Regions from separate parts of the Rhodococcus sp. NPDC056960 genome, predicted to be linked through region 2. Evidence: riboswitches for the same ligand, from Rfam matches in the RefSeq annotation. Region 2 holds a riboswitch; each other region holds the start of a gene.
What was found. Region 2 has a riboswitch for cobalamin ahead of cobN (cobaltochelatase subunit CobN). Riboswitches for the same ligand answer to the same signal wherever they lie in the genome.
Positions count from the first base shown of each region.

Region 1 (3,253 bases), on a different contig from region 2:
CTCCTCGACCACCCGGTCGGACCACCGCTGATAGACCTTCAGCGGCGTGTCACCGAGCCCGTACGTGTCGTCGTGGGCGGCGATCCAGTCCATGAGGTCGTAGAAGCGTTTCTTGTAGCCGTCGTTCTGCTGCCACAGCACGTCGTTCCACAGCCAGTGCTGATCGACGGCGGAATCGAGGACCATGCGACCGGTGTGCTGGGGAAACAGCGTCGCGTAGGTGGATCCGAGGATCGTGCCGTAGGACAGGCCGTAGATGTCGATCACGTCCTCGCCCAGCGCGAGCCGGACCTGATCCCAGTCCCGCGCGGTGTTCTCGGTCGTCAGGTGCGCCGTGGTGCCGGGGGCCGCGGACTCGCATGCGGCCCGCGTGGCGGCCCCGCCGAAGCCGAGACCCAGTGCCGTCGTCTGCTCGGGGGTCAGGGTGCAGTCGACGGCGCCGGCGTACGGGAGCCCGCGCGGTTGCACACCGATCACGTCCCACTGCGCGCGGACGGCGTCGGGCAGGATGTCGGCGAACATGCTGGTCGAGCCGATCGCGTCGCCGCCGGGCCCACCGGGGTTGGTGAACAGGACGCCTCGGCGCGCGCCCGGATCCTCGGCGCGGTGGCGGGTGACGAGCACGTCGATCGTGCCGCCGGCGGGGTCGGCGTAATTGCGGGGAACGGTGACCGAGGCGCACTGATCGGCCGCCGGATCGCGCTCGTACTCGGCCGGGCACGACCCCCAGGCGAGGCCGCCACCCGGAGCCGGCTGCGCGGTGGCGAGCGGTGCGGCCCCCACGGCGACCGCGGCGGCGATGCCGGCGGCGAGAGCCACGAATCGGTGACGGTGTGAGAACGGCGTGTCGTGCAGGTGTCTGTCCATCCCCGGCATATTTCGCGGTCCCCCTCGTAGTCCCGTGTCGTGACGACAGCGGCGCCCGGCGCACCATCGCTCCGCCGCCAGTGTCGCAGACGCGCTGTGGATTCCCGGGTGTGCCGCAGCGGTGCGTGGCAGTTCGGCATGCCGTCAGCGCGATCGTAGAAGAAGTCCCGGACGTCCCCGTACGGCATCGCGGTCGACGGGCGACCGCTGTCCGAATACACCCGTGAGTACTTGTTAACCGCCCGCGGTTAACAAGTACTCACAGGGGCTATGGTGTGCGAGGCCGTCCGTGCGGCCACGATCGGCGAGGGAACCCGGTGTGAATCCGGGACTGACGCGCAACGGTGACGGTCCGAACAGGGCCGGAGTCCGACTGCTCACCGATCGAGTTCGGTGTTCCTCGGCTCCGCGACTGAGCCCTGATGAAGGAGTTCTTCTCGTTATGCGCACGTCCTGGCACCGTCTCGGTGTCACCCTCACTGCCGCCTCGATCCTGCTGCTCTCCGCCTGCTCGTCGACGCCGGACGAACCGGCGTCGGAGGCGGCCCCGGGCGCGTCCGCCTTTCCGATGACCGTCGAGAACTGCGGCCACACCGTCACGATCGACGCACCGCCGCAGCGCGCGGTGTCGCTGAACCAGGGCTCGACCGAGATCCTGCTCTCCCTTGGACTGGCGGATCGGATGGTGGGAACCGCCACCTGGACCGACCCGGTCCGCGAGAACCTGGCCGGCGACAACGCCCGCGTTGCGCGGCTGGCCGACAACAAACCGTCCTTCGAGGTGGTCCTCGACACCGAACCCGATTTCGTGACGGCGTCGTTCGGGGGCACTCTCGGCCCGGGTGGTGTCGCCGACCGCGACCAGTTCGACCAGCTCGGGGTGCCCAGCTACCTCTCCCCGACCGACTGCGTCGACAAGACCGACGAGAGCGTGAACGCCGACGGCGCCCGCACCGAACCGCTGCGCATCGACACCGTCTACAAGGAGATCCGGGAACTCGCCGCCATCTTCGACGTCCGCGAGCGCGGCGAGCGGTTCGTCGCGGAACTGCAGCAGCGCTTCGACGCCGCATCCCGTGAGGTCACGGCCTCCGGGGTGTCGCTGGCGTTCTGGTTCGCCGACACCAGGACCCCGTACATGGCGGGCTGCTGCGGCTCGTCCGGGATCATCACCAACTCGGTTGCCGCGCAGAACATCTTCGCCGACACCACCAACGAGTGGCCCCAGGTGAGCTGGGAGAGCGTGCTCGACCGCGACCCCACCGCACTGGTGCTCGCCGACCTCAGCCGGCGCAGCATCGACGGCGACGCACTCGACAGCAAGATCGCGTTCCTCGAGTCGAACCCCGTCACGCAGCGGCTCACCGCCGTCCGCGACAAGCGGTACATCGTGGTCAACGGCGCCGACCTGAACCCGTCGATTCGCACCGTCGACGGCGTGGAGAAGACGGCGGCCGCGCTGAAGCAGTGGGGACTGGCGCGCTGACCACGACCGCGACCCGACGCGAAAACCGAACGGCACGGGCCGCGTCCGGACCGGCGCTCGGGGTGCTCCTGCTCGGCGCCCTGATGGTGCTGGCCGGGTCCATCGCGGTGGTCATCACCTTCGGTCCCGCCAGCCTGTCGGTCGGCGACGTGTATGCGGTGGTGCTCGAGCACGCGGGTGTCGGCACGTCCGGGGTGAGCCGGATCAAGGACGGCATCGTGTGGGAGCTCCGCCTGCCGCGGACCCTCCTCGCCGCCGTCTGTGGCGCCGGGCTGGCCCTGTGCGGGACGATCATGCAGTCACTGCTGCGTAATCCGCTCGCCGACCCGTTCGTGCTCGGCATCTCCTCCGGGGCCTCGACCGGCGCCGTCGTCGTCGTGGTCCTCGGGCTCGGTGCCGGCGCCGTGTCGCTGTCCGCGGGCGCGTTCGCCGGTGCGGTGATCGCGTTCGTCCTGGTGATGCTGCTGGCGAGCGGTGCCGGTGGCGGCACCTCCCGGGTGGTGCTCGCCGGAGTGGCTGGTACACAGCTCTTCTCCGCGCTCACGTCGTTCATCGTGATCTCCTCCGCCGACGCCGAGCAGACCCGCGGGGTGCTGTTCTGGCTGCTGGGATCGCTGTCGGGCGCCGACTGGACCGACGTCGCCGTGTGCGGCGCGATCACCCTGGCCGGCCTGGTGGTGTGCCTGACGCAGTCGTCGGCGCTCGACGCGTTCACGTTCGGCAACACCGCGGCCGCCGCACTCGGGGTGTCCGTGCGGTGGATCCGCCTTCTGCTGCTCGGGATCACCGCCCTGGTCACCGCGGCGCTCGTCAGCGCGGCGGGCGCGATCGGGTTCGTGGGTCTGGTGCTCCCGCACGCCGCACGGTTCCTCGTCGGCCCCCGGCACAGCCGGCTGCTCC
Region 1 covers NZ_JBHURF010000002.1:288,210-291,462, forward strand. Annotated here, with positions in the region: gene ACFTWF_RS04400 (alpha/beta fold hydrolase) at 1-876, opposite strand, end outside; cobalamin riboswitch at 1,134-1,260, shown strand; gene ACFTWF_RS04405 (ABC transporter substrate-binding protein) at 1,310-2,353, shown strand; gene ACFTWF_RS04410 (FecCD family ABC transporter permease) at 2,437-3,253, shown strand, end outside.
Region 1: another riboswitch for cobalamin. It lies ahead of ACFTWF_RS04405 (ABC transporter substrate-binding protein); the one in region 2 lies ahead of cobN (cobaltochelatase subunit CobN).

Region 2 (3,253 bases):
GCATCTCGGTGAGCAACCGGATGGCGCTGGCCGGGGTGTCGAGGCCGACGGCGTTGCCGATGCGGGCGTGCTTCGTCGGGTACGCCGACAGCATCAGGGCGATCCGGCGCTCCTGAGCGGGGATGTGCCGGAGCCGGGCGTGCCGGACGGCGATGCCCGCGACCCGGGAGGCGCGTTCGGCGTCGGGAACGTAGGTGGACAGCCCGTCGGCGTCGATCTCCTTGAACGAGAACGGCACCGTGATGAGGCGGCCGTCGAATTCGGGGACCGCGACCTGGGTGGCGACGTCGAGCGGCGACAGCCCGTCGTCGTTGGACTCCCACGACTCCCGGCTGCTGGTCAGGCACAGCCCCTGCAGGATCGGCACGTCCAGCGCGGCCAGCGCGGCCACATCCCAGGCCTCGTCGTCGCCACCGGCCGAGACGCCGGCCGGCTTGGTGCCGCCGGCGGCGAGCACGGTGACGACCATCGCGTCCGCGCGGCGCAGCGTCGTCAGCAGCTCCGGCTCGGCGGTGCGCAGTGACGCGCAGAAGATCGGCAGCGGTGTGCCGCCCGCCGCCTCGACGGCGTCGCACAGCGCCTCGATGTAGCGGGTGTTCCCGGCCAGGTGCTGGGCGCGGTAGTAGAGAACGGCGATGGTGGGGCGGTCCGGTGCGACGGCGGGGGCGAACGGCGCGACCCCCCAGCTCGGCAGGTGCACCGGCGCCTCGAAACCGTGGCCGGTCAGCAGCACGGTGTCCGACAGGAAGTGGTGCAGCTGGGCGAGGTTGTCGGCGCCGCCCTCGGCGAGATAGTTGTGTGCCTCCGCCGACACACCGGCGGTGACGGTCGAGCACTCCATCAGCTCGGCGTCCGGTGCGTGCTCGCCGCCGAGAACCACCACGGGCAGTCCGCTGGCCAGGACCGCGTCGAGGCCCTCCGCCCACGCCCGCTTACCGCCGAGGATGCGCACGACGACCAGGTCGGCGCCGTCGAGCAGTCCCGGCAGGTCCTCCTCGACCAGCAGCCGGGCCGGGTTCGCCCAGCGGTAGTCCGCCCCGCTGGCGCGTGCGCTGAGCAGGTCGGTGTCGGAGGTGGAGAGCAGCAGGATCACGTGTGGAGCCTTCCTGGGGGTGTCGCGCCCCGTGGCAGTGGTTCTGTGCGGAACCGCCGGTCGGAGGACGGCAGGTGAGGGTCTGGCTCGCCCACCGGGTTCGGCGAGCTCACAGTGGCGCGACCGCACCGGATTTTCACCGGTTTCCTCTCCTGCCGTCGCAAGTGCTGGTGATGCTACCCGGGCCCGCACGTAACCTGGGACCATGGTCGACTCCCGTTCCCGCCCCGATGCGTGCCCCGGCGCGCTGCAGGTCCACCAGGCCGCCGACGGTGCGCTCGCCCGGGTCCGCCTCCCCGGAGGTGTGCTGACCTCTCCCCAGCTGCAGACGCTCGCGGAGTCGGCCCGCGACCTCGGGAACGGCGAGATCGAACTGACGTCCCGGGGCAACGCGCAACTGCGGGCGGTGGGTGACCCACGGGAGTTCGCCCGGCGCCTCGCCGAGGTGGGCCTTCTGCCGTCGGAGACGCACGAGCGGGTGCGCAACATCCTCGTCTCGCCGCTGACCGGCCGGATCGGTGGTCTCGCGGATCTGCGGGATCTGGTCGACGACCTCGACCGGACGTTGTGCGCGGACTCCGCGCTGGCGGAACTGCCCGGCCGCACCCTGTTCACCCTCGACGACGGTCGCGGCGACGTCTCGGCGCTCGGCGGCGACTTCGGCGTCCATGCGGTGAGCGAGACGGAGGTGGCCCTGGTCCTTGCCGGGCGGGACAGCGGCGCCCGGATCACGAGGACGGAGACGGTGTCCGTGCTGCTCGACGCCGCGCGTGTCTTCCTGGAACTGCGTGATCGGCACTGGCGGCTGTCCGAGATCGCCGACGGGGTCGACCGGACACTGGCGGCGCTCGCCCTCACCCCGACCGCGGAACCGGTGCGCGGGTTCGACGAGCATCGGCCACCCATCGGGTGGCTGGACCAACCGGACGGCAACGTGACGCTCGGTGGCGGTCTGGCGTTCGGGATCCTCGACGCCCGGTTGGCGGAGTTCCTCGCCGCGGTCGAGAGGCCGGTGATCGTCACGCCGTGGAAGTCGGTGCTGCTGTGCGGCCTCGACGAGTGGTCCGCCGAGCAGGTGGTGCGCGTCCTCGCCCCGATGGGCCTGATCTTCGACGAGAATTCTCCCTGGCTGAACGTCAGTGCGTGCACCGGGCAACCCGGTTGCGAGAAGGCACTCGCCGATGTCCGCTCCGACGCACGGGACGCCGTCGCGAGCGGTGAACTCCCGGTGGCGGGGCGGCAGCACTGGTCGGGCTGCGAACGCTGCTGCGGACGGCCGAAGGGTGCGGTCGCCGACGTCGTCGCGACCGAGACGGGTTACCGGGTGGAGGAGCCGTGAACACGGTCCCTCTATCGTGAGCGGATGATCGAGTACATCCGAGACGGCGCGGAGATCTACCGCCAGTCCTTCGCCACGATCCGCGCCGAGGCGGATCTCAGTGCCTTTCCCGAGGGCGTCTCGCAGGCCGTTGTCCGCATGATCCACGCGAGCGGTCAGGTCAATCTCGTGGACGACGTCGCGTTCACCCCCGGTGTCGTGAAGGCTGCCCGCGCGGCGCTGGCGGGCGGCGCCCCGATCCTGTGCGACGCGCAGATGGTGGCCGCCGGCGTCACTCGCAAGCGGCTCCCGGCGGACAACGAGGTGCTCTGCACGCTGCGTGATCCGCGGGTGCCGGTGCTGGCGGAACAGATCGGGAACACCCGCTCGGCGGCCGCGCTCGAATTGTGGGGCAGCAAACTGGAGGGGGCCGTCGTCGCGATCGGCAACGCCCCGACCGCCCTGTTCTACCTGCTGGACATGATCGAGTCCGGCGCACCGCGACCCGCCGCGATCGTCGGCGGTCCCGTCGGTTTCATCGGGGCGGCGGAATCGAAGGAAGCGTTGATCGAGCATCCCAGCGGACTCGACTATCTGGTGGTCCGCGGCCGCCGCGGCGGCAGCGCCATCACGGCGGCGGCCCTGAATGCGATTGCGAGCGAGGTCGAATGAGCTCCGAACAGCGGGTGACCGGGAAACTGTGGGGCGTCGGTATCGGACCGGGTGACCCGGAACTGGTGACCGTCAAGGCCGCGAGGGTGATCGCCGAGGCAGACGTGGTGGCGTTCCACAGCGCCCGGCACGGGAAGAGCATCTCCCGCGCGGTGGCGGCGCCGTATCTG
Region 2 covers NZ_JBHURF010000009.1:117,464-120,716, reverse strand. Annotated here, with positions in the region: gene cobN (cobaltochelatase subunit CobN) at 1-1,093, opposite strand, end outside; cobalamin riboswitch at 1,149-1,298, opposite strand; gene cobG (precorrin-3B synthase) at 1,299-2,432, shown strand; gene ACFTWF_RS16105 (precorrin-8X methylmutase) at 2,457-3,083, shown strand; gene cobJ (precorrin-3B C(17)-methyltransferase) at 3,080-3,253, shown strand, end outside.

Region 3 (3,253 bases), on a different contig from region 2:
GGCTACGGAATTGCGGCTCTCAGCGGAGCCCGTCCAGGAATTCCTCGACCACCTTCCGGTACTGCTCCGGCTGGTCGTCGTGGACGAGGTGCCCGGCCTGCTCGATCCGGACGTACCGGGCGCCGGGATGCTGCTCGGCCATGGCCCGCATCTGGCCGTCGGGGGTGATGGTGAACTCGCCCTCGATCAGGAGCGCCGGCACCGTGACCGCCGCCCACTGATCCCAGAAGTGCCTGCCACCCCACTCCTCGGAGATGTCGCGGAACGTGTCGACGTCCCCGTGCAGGTACCACCCGTCGGCGCGCTTCTCGAACGAATCCAGGAAGTACTGTCCGGCGACCGGGCCGAAGAACTCGAACAGGTCCTCCCGTGTCGCGAACGGCTGCGGCCAGTTCGAGATCATCGCCGCCCAGTTCTCCGCGGTGCGGCCACGGAAGTCGGGTGCCATGTCCTCGAGCACCAGCGCCGCGACCTTCTCCGGGTATTCGGCCGCCAGGAACCAGGCGTGGAGAGCGCCCATCGAATGGCCGATCACGACCCAGGGCTCGGTGACGGGGGCGAGGGCGGCGGCGAGGTCGTCGACGAACGCTTCGGTGGTCAGTTCCGGAGGTGTGGGACGTCCGTGACCGGCGGCGTCGAACGTGAAGACGTGGCCGTGCTCGCGGAGCCACGGCACCTGCCGCCCCCATGTCCGGGCGCTGCCCATCAGCCCGTGCAGCAGCAGAATCGGCTGTCCCGTTCCACCCTCGTCGTGCAACGCACTCTCACCCGCCACCTCTCCGACGCTAGCGGAGTAACCTCGCCCGCATGGCAGTGGTGAAGATCAACGCAATCGACATCCCCGAGGGCGCGGGCCCCGAACTCGAGAAGCGCTTCGCGGGACGCGCGCACGCCGTGGAGAACTCTCCCGGCTTCCTCGGCTTCCAGCTCCTCCGTCCGGTGAAGGGCGAGAACCGCTACTTCGTCGTCACGCAGTGGGAGAGCGAAGAGGCTTTCGCGGCGTGGCGCGACGGTCCGGCCAGGGAGGCGCACGCCGGTGAGCGGCAGAAGCCGGTGGCGTCCGGGGCGTCGCTGCTGGAGTTCGAGGTCGTTCTCGACGTCACGGCGGCGAACAAGAGCTGAGCGGTGCGGCGGGGCGGAAGGATTGACACGACGGCCCGCCGGGTGCAAAAGTTCGCAGGACAATGCGATGGTTCGGCAGGAATCCGGTGTAATCCCGGAGCGGTCGCGCCACTGTAAATCGGAGTAGTCCTTCACGGGAACCACCTCGACAGCCAGATACTGCGGCCATCGCCTGGACCTAGGGGACGCGAAATCCCAGGAGGAACTATGGCACTCGCCTACGCACCCGGCTCGTCGGTCGACACGACCCGTCTCGCCGTGATCTCTTTCGCGATCGTTCTGTTCGCGATGCTCGCTCTCTACCTCGTGGGATTCGACCAGGGCGCGATTTCGCGCAGTGGCATGTACATGCACGAACTGATGCATGACGGACGCCACCTCCTGGGTCTGCCATGCCACTGACCGATTCCTTCACGAAACTCCTCATCCGCGGTCTGCTCGCCGGCCTCATCGCAGGCATCCTGGCCGGTGGCGTCGCATTCGTCCTCGGTGAGTCGCACATCGACGCGGCCATCGCGATCGAAGAGTCGCACAGCGCAGCGGAAGCCCCGGAGCACACGCACGACACATCCGCGGCGGACGAGCCGGCCGGGCACTCCCACGACGAGGAAGATGCACTGGTCAGTCGCAACGGACAGCGCTTCGGGCTGTTTCTCGCCACCTCCCTCGCGGGGCTCGCGCTCGGCGCGATCTTCGCCGTCGTCGCCCACTACGCGCGCCGGGTGACCACGTTGTCGGGGCCGGTACTCGGTCTGACACTGGCCACGCTGGGGTGGCTGGCCATCGAGGCGGTGCCGTTCTTCAAGTACCCCGCCAACCCGCCGGCGGTCGGGGACCCGGACACGATCAACCAGCGCACCTGGCTGTGGCTCGCCGCCGTCGTGCTGGGACTGCTCGCGGTGGTGGCCTCGGTGTTCGCGTCGAAGGCAGTGGTGGCGCAGGAGTTCCTGTCGGTGCGGATCGCGGCACCGGTTCTCGCCTTCCTCGTGGTCGTGACCATCGGATACCTCGTGCTGCCCACCGTCAACGAAGTGGGTGACGACTTCCCCGCAGTGCTGCTGTGGCAGTTCCGCCTGTCGTCGCTCGCGACCCAGGCGACGCTGTGGCTGGTGCTCGGCTTGGGCTTCGCGTTCCTCACGGAGCGGGCCAGCCGGGCGAAGACGCCCGCCGCGGCGAACGCCGTCTGAGTTCGGCGTCAGCGGGAGTTGTCCCATCGGGCCGGGTCCGCCTCCAGGGCGGCCCGGTCCCAGCCACCCCGGTCGGCGGCCGCGTCGTACGTGCCGTGCAGGAACTGCAGCAGGGCGGCATCGGGATCGTCCGCGGTCCGGACGGTCTCGTACGGCAGCAGGAACTGCCGGAACTCCGGGCTGTAGAAGGCACCGTCCGGCCCCACCGGATAGTCGGCGAAGCCGTCCGGTTCCGGGTAGGCGTACGCATAGAACGCGCCTTCCGCGCCGCCGCCCGGCCAGAACCCGCAGCTACTCAGCTCGTGTGAGTAGCCCTCCACCATCACCCAGTCTCCGCAATTCGGTGCTCCCCCGGGGTGAGTCGGCGCGGTCCGTCCCGAGAACCGGGTGCAGGCCAGGTCCAGCGCGCCCCAGAAGAAGTGCACCGGGCTGACCTTCCCGATGAAATGGGAGCGGAACTCGTGCAGGACACGGTCGGCCTGCACCAGCTGCCGCCAGAACTGGCGCACCGACTCCCCGTCGTACGAGCAGTGCTGGGTGTCCTGCGCGAACGGCACCGCGGGCTCCACCTCGTTGGGCCGGGCCAGGATCGTCGTCGTCACGTCCAGCTCGGCCAGCGTGTCCATCGTCTCCGCGTAGAAGTCGGCCACCGACTTCGGTTCGAGTGCAACCGTCCCCCTGGCGCCCTCACTCGTGCGGATCACCAGTTGCTGGTCGAAGAAGTCGAACTCGATGTCGAAACAGCCGGTGCCGTACGGGATGGTCGACGTGGTCAGGCCACGGGGGCTCACGTACAGCGGCACCTGCCACCAGTGATTGATCAACGGTGCGTGAGCCAGCCGGATCTTCCCGACGATCTGCGTCCACATGTGCAGGGTTTCCCTCGTGGACGTCCAGTCGTCCACCTTCAAAGCGGGCCATGCATCTCGGGTTCCTGCCTGCTC
Region 3 covers NZ_JBHURF010000011.1:93,593-96,845, reverse strand. Annotated here, with positions in the region: gene ACFTWF_RS18950 (alpha/beta fold hydrolase) at 20-775, opposite strand; gene ACFTWF_RS18945 (antibiotic biosynthesis monooxygenase) at 808-1,122, shown strand; cobalamin riboswitch at 1,174-1,307, shown strand; gene ACFTWF_RS18940 (CbtB domain-containing protein) at 1,330-1,524, shown strand; gene ACFTWF_RS18935 (CbtA family protein) at 1,515-2,309, shown strand; gene ACFTWF_RS18930 (DUF5996 family protein) at 2,318-3,253, opposite strand, start outside.
Region 3: another riboswitch for cobalamin. It lies ahead of ACFTWF_RS18940 (CbtB domain-containing protein); the one in region 2 lies ahead of cobN (cobaltochelatase subunit CobN).